One region of the Butyricicoccus sp. AM32-19 genome, then DNA from elsewhere that is predicted to be linked to it. Evidence: predicted binding sites of a transcription regulator. Region 1 holds the regulator's gene; the other holds the start of a gene.
What was found. Region 1 encodes LexA, which represses DNA repair genes until DNA is damaged. Its sites were predicted from a motif close to CNAACANNTGTTNG; they were not measured.
Positions count from the first base shown of each region.

Region 2: a site for LexA is predicted at 1,785-1,798, ahead of iolE (myo-inosose-2 dehydratase). Genes of this name have one in related genera too.

Region 1 covers NZ_QUIX01000001.1:8,031-11,171, reverse strand. The annotation lists gene recG (ATP-dependent DNA helicase RecG) at 1-144, opposite strand, end outside; gene lexA (transcriptional repressor LexA) at 871-1,461, opposite strand; gene DW806_RS00040 (Asp23/Gls24 family envelope stress response protein) at 1,759-2,109, shown strand; gene DW806_RS00035 (DAK2 domain-containing protein) at 2,419-3,141, shown strand, end outside.
Region 2 covers NZ_QUIX01000010.1:19,636-22,776, forward strand. The annotation lists gene DW806_RS09405 (Gfo/Idh/MocA family oxidoreductase) at 1-697, opposite strand, end outside; gene iolE (myo-inosose-2 dehydratase) at 756-1,655, opposite strand; gene DW806_RS09415 (helix-turn-helix transcriptional regulator) at 2,201-3,118, shown strand.

The sequences.
Region 1 (3,141 bases):
CGTGATGTGAGTGCGATCCTCGTAGTCGCGCGGGTAGGTCTCGAGCGCGTCACGAAGCGTGCGGATATGCAGTTTTTCGAGCAGCTTCGCCTTTTTCGGGCCGATGCCCTTGACGAACTGGATGCTGTCATCAACCGATGGCATGAGGATTCTCCTTTGGGAATTTTGATTTGCAAGGCACCCGCTTTACGGGGCGCACGAACCGCGCAGGCGGTTCGCCCATTCTGGGCGGCGCCCTTTTTTCTGCACCAATTGACCGGGGCGCACGAACCGCGCAGACGGTTCGCCCTAACGGGCGGAGCGTTTTTCGCTGAAGTTCAGCGGGAGTTCGCCTACGCGGCGGGCGCATAAGAGGGATGGACACCAAAGGTTTCCACCCCTCTTATGAATCTCCCCGTTTCCTCTTAGCACAGCGAAATTTGCAGAACTGAGACTATAAAGGAACGGCAGAGGATTTTTTCTTCCGCAGGACGACTGATAGCCGTCCATGTATCCGCGTATTCGCAGGGTCAGATACCTTTCTGCTACACATACGGGCAACTCTACGCTGGGTGCGGCATAACAGTGCCGCACCCTGTGTAGCAGCAATCTATCTGTGAACTGCGAACAGGTTGCGAAAGATACGCTGTGGTAACCCGACTGCCGTTCCCCTTTTCGAAGCGGTCGCCGCTCTCTGGTCTGCGCCAGACTAACAAACAAAGGGAAACGGGAGTTAAGAGGGTAGAAACCGTAGGTGTCTACCCTCTTGCCCTCGCTGCGGGCGCGGCAAATCCCCCGCTTGATTTCAAGCGAAAAACCTCCCGCCCGTTAGGGCGAACACGCCTGCGGCAGTTCGCGTCCCCCGCTCAGCCGGTACTGAAAAGGCTGCTCTTAATACTCGCGGTAAACCGCCTTCACCACGCCTAAAATCTGGCACCCGGTGCCGTTGATCGGCGGATACGCCGGATTCTCCGGCATGAGCCAGACACCGTCCGGCGTGATGTTGAGCGTCTTGCAGGTGGCCTCATCCTCGAGCAGCGCGATTACGATGTCGCCGTTGCGCGCCTGCACATCCTGCCGGATAATGACCAGATCATCATCCATAATGCCCACGCCGATCATCGAATCGCCGCGAATGCGCAGCGCGTAATACTCGCCGCCGCCCACTGCCGGTTCGAACGGCACATAGCCGATATGCTCCTCCACCGCGAGGATCGGCATACCGGCGGTGACGCGGCCCAGAATCGGCACGCGCGGCACCATGGAAGGGCCGCTGACCGGCGTCAGCGCACGCGATTTATGCTCATTCGGCTCCAGATAACCGGCCTCCTGCAGCTTTTTCAGGTGCGCATGCACGGTGGACGGCGACCGCAGTCCCATCTCTGCACCAATCTCGCGCACCGAAGGCGGATAGCCGTGTTCGAGGGAATAACTGCTTATATACTCCAGTATCTGCTGTTGTTTGGCGGAAATCTTCTTCATTTTCGGCACTCCTCGCTGTTTCCGTCGGAACATACGTTCGTAATTTTATCCTTATTATACCGCAATCCGCTGCAATAAGCAAACATTTGTTTGCATTAACCTGCACGAATTTTCCGCGTTATTCGACACTATCCTTCAATTTATCCATTTTCTGCCGCCGTGTTGAAAAATAACGCAGTTTCATCACCGCATTGCTTGTATTTTACATGATTTTGTTATATCATATAAACAGCAAAGGTATTGATTATTGCAAGGGGACCCGCATTCTGCACCCCTAACTCGCAGGGAGGTTTTTATATGACCATCAAGACCGATCTCGGATATATCGACATTACCAACGAGGTGCTGGCCGGCATTGCCGGTTACGCAGCATCCTCCTGCTTCGGTGTCAAAGGCATGACCATCCGCTCCATGTCGGACGGACTGGCGCATCTGCTCGGACTGGAAAACCAGTCGCGCGGTGTAAAGGTCACCGAGGCTGTGGACGGCGGTGTCAACATCGACCTGCACATTGCAGTCGAGCACGGTGTGAATATTGCCACCGTCTGCCGCTCTATCATCGGCGAGGTACGCTACAACGTTGAGCGTCTGACCGGTGTGGACGTGAAGAACGTCGATATCTATGTAGAGAGCATCAAGGCGGACTGACACCTATAGGGGACTTCGCAAGTCCCCTATATACGGAAATCAGTTCCGTAGAAACTGACTTCCGATACCCGAACGACGCGCCCCAAGGGCGCTGAGTCGGAGTAACAAAACCCACGCTCATGTCGCGGGTTTTGTTGCGGCGAAATACGCCGCTGATTGCATGCCGCGGCGTAACCGCGGACGTCTGCGGACGGGACCAATGGCTCGGATTGCCCTAAGGAAATCCTGCCATGCGGTTACGGTTTGCAAGCAAACCGAAATCTTATTACGCGCAACTGCGCGGTTACTTTTAGGGAGAGATTAAATTAAATGGCAGATCAGAAAATCAACGGTGCGCTGTACCGGTCCATGGTGATCGAGGGCGCACTCGCCATTGCCGAAAAGAAGGAACAGGCAAACGAACTGAACGTATTCCCGGTGCCGGACGGCGATACCGGCACGAATATGTCCATGACGATGGGTTCCGCGATGGCTGAGATGGAAAAGCTCGCTGAGCCGACCCTCGCCAAAGCGGCAGATGCGACCGCTTCCGCGCTGCTGCGCGGCGCGCGCGGCAACTCGGGTGTTATCCTGTCGCTGCTGTTCCGCGGCATGGCGAAAAAGCTGCGCGAGACCGACGAGGCCGACGGCCGCACACTCGCGCTTGCGCTGCGCGAGGGCGTAGACACCGCCTACAAGGCGGTTATGAAGCCCGCTGAGGGCACCATCCTGACCGTATCGCGCGTTGCGGCACAGCACGCGGTCGAGCTGTGTCAGGCCGAGCCGACGCTCACCGCAGAGCAGGTTCTGGCAGCGATCATCGAGCAGGGCCACACCGCACTTGAGGAAACCGTTCATCAGAATCCGGTGCTCGAAAAGGCAGGCGTGGTTGACGCCGGCGGCTTCGGCTTTATCACCATCTTCGAGGGCATGCTGGACGCGCTGCGCGGCATCCACAAGGAACGTGCTGTTGCGGCAGAGCCGACCAAGTTCACCGCAGACTTCGCTGCGATGAGCGACGAGGACATCACCTTCACCTACTGCACCGAGTTC
Region 2 (3,141 bases), on a different contig from region 1:
AGAATGCCATAGCATCGTTTTCCATCTTCATCAGGCCGGAAACGTTGTCGCCGTCGTCCCAGTCCTTGTACTGCTTGAACTCATAGCAGCCGCCGGTAGCCCACAGCTCCTTGACCTCGGAGCCGGTCAGCCAGCGAATCAGGTCGAAGTCGTGAATGGACATATCGATGAACTGACCGCCGGAGCGCGGAGCGTACTCGAGGGTGCCCTCGATGATGGAGATCGGGTCCTGCGAGTAGCAGCGAACCAGAATAACATCACCGATGTCGCCGTTCTCCATCTTCTTCTTAGCTACCTGATAGGAGTGGTCATAGCGGCGCATGAAGCCCAGCATAAAGGTCAGCTCCGGGTGAGCGGCGATGATGGCCTCGGCCTCCTTGCACTTTTCAACCGTGTCAGCCAGCGGCTTTTCGCAGAAAACGTGCTTGCCGGCATCCATCGCAATCTTGATCATCTCAACGTGAGAAGCGGTGTTGGTGATGATGGCAACGGCCTCAACGTTCGGGTCAGCGCACAGATCCTTCGGGTCGTTGTAAACGGCGGTTACGCCCAGTTCTTCAGCGACCTGCTTTGCGCGGTCGAAGTTTGCGTCTGCGATAGCTACCAGCTCGGAGCCCGGAACGCGGTTTGCAATGTTGCAGGCGTGCTCGTAACCCAGACGGCCTACACCGATGATACCAATCTTCAGTTTTTTCATAGTAATACCCTCCTTTGTGATCTTTTCTTGCTCTTTTTATTAAAAATAATGGGTTAACTCACAGTCCGGTGTGCTCCTTGACGTAGGCGCGGGCCATGCGGGCGTACTCGAGCGGATTTGCGATAGCCGGATCCTGCTCAGCCTCTACGACCAGCCAGCCCTCGTAGTTGTACTCGTCGAGCAGCTTGAATACGGTCGGGAAGTCTACGCAGCCTTCCGGATCGCCGGGAACGGTGAACACGCCTTCCGGAATCGAACGGAGGAAGCTCTTGTTCTCAGCGTAGCACTTGTCCATTGCAGGCTTGCGGACATTTTTGAGATGGACATGACCGATGCGGTCGTGGTGCTTCTTGAGAATTTCGATCGGGTCCTCGCCGGAGAAGGTGAGATGACCGGTATCGTAAATCATGCTGACGTACTTCGGGTCGGTCATAGCGAGCATACGGTCGATTTCGTCGGTCTTCTGCACGGTAGTCGTCATGTGATGATGGTACACGATCTTCATGCCGCTGTCATAAGCGATCTTGCCGAGGTGATCCAGACCCTTGGTCAGTACCTCCCACTCATCGTCGTTCAGCACCTTCTTGTTGGAAAGCGGAGTGTTCCACTGATGCTGAATGGAGAACGACTGATCGGATGTGTTGATAATCGTAGCGCCGATCGACTTCAGGAAGTTCATGTGGTCAACGAACGCACGCTCGTTCTGCCACATCGGCAGTTCATTTAAGTAGGTGCTGATCCAGCCGGTGATGGCGGAAATACCGCGGCGGCCAAACTCCTTATTCAGAATCGCCGGATCACGCGGGAACTGGCAGCCGATCTCGGTGCCAACATAACCGGTCAGAGCGATTTCACTGATCGTCTGCAGGAAGCTGTTTTCAGCACCCATCTCCGGCATGTCGTCCTCGGTCCATGCAATAGGCGCGATACCGATTTTAACCTTTTTGGGATCTAACATAATGCTTCGTCCTTTCATTCTTGTTGTATCTCACAACTGAGCTGTGAGATTCTTTCTTCTCTTTGTGCTTATAGTTTAGCAGATATGGCGAACGGTTTCTTTTAGATTCTTGGCTTGATTCAAAAAACGGAAACTTTTTTTCGGACACCCGAAAAGCCCATATATATAATATATTAGAGGTAAAAGCGGCGGTAAAAATGCACAGTATTTTTTCGGAGCGGGTTTGAGGCTGTGCGCTTGTTTTTATAAATCCTGCTTTTTGGCGGTCGGAGACCGGCGAATCGGCAGGTTTGTGAAAGCTAAAAAACCGCAGAGAAACATACGGAAGATTCTCGGTCGGATATGCTATACTATAAATAAGCGAGAACAAAAAACAAGAATCTGCAAATAGCAAGAATCTATAATTATTCTCAGCCCGACCGCAAAAAAGCACGATATACGGCGGTCTGCAAAAGCAAATATGTGCTAGCGCACAACGGACCCGTGTGCTATACTTTTATAAGAGTAAAATCACCGTCGGAGAAAGAGAGGAGCTGCAAAAAACTATGCCGAAGGCAAGCCTGAACGTACAGTGCTTTGTAGAGAAGGAAGTTAAATCAATTTTTGAGGGGGAGAATCAGCCGAAGCTGCTTTACGTCAGTGAAATCCGACCGGATGCCAGTGCACATCCGCGTGTCATGCATGCGCATGAGGATTTTGTCGAGCTGATTCTTATTTGCAGCGGTTCAAGCGAATACCTGATTCACGATAAAAAAGTCATCATCAAGCCGGGTGATCTGCTCGTATACAACGCAGGCGTGGTGCACGACGAGGTTTCCGGTCCGGATATGGAGGTCGGCAGCTACTGCATTGCCGTCGGCGGGCTGCATATGCCCGGTCTGCGCGAGAACGCACTCATTCCGGATGATGCGGGCTATGTATTCCCGACCGGCAAGTATTTCGCTGATCTGCACTGCCTGTTTGAAATGATGTTCCGCACCCTGTCGGCAGGCGAGCCGAATGCTGAGTTGTTCTGCAGTTCGCTGATGCACGCGCTGCTGATGTCGGTGCTGACGGTCACCGCCGGTTCTCACGCGGAGTCGGAAAAGCCGCTGGAGGAGCCGCACATTCTCGGCAGACGGATTAAGGAATATATTGACAAGCATTATATGGAGCCGATCACGCTGCAGAGCATGGGTGAGGCGCTGCACATCAGTCCGTATTACTTATCGCATGTTTTCAAGCAGATGAGCGGGTATTCGCCCGTGCAGTATCTGCTGCGCCGCCGCATCGGTGAAGCACAGACGCTGCTGATCACGACCGACCTGTCCATCACGCGTATCGCGGAGATGGTGGGATATGACACGCAGAGCTATTTCAATCTGCAGTTTACCAAAAACGTCGGCATGCCGCCGAATAAGTTCCGGCAGAATTATATTGTGTCCACCGGCATCGAGGAGAAGCCTAAGCGCAAACGCAAGTAAGAAATCCCTGTACAGAGTGAGAA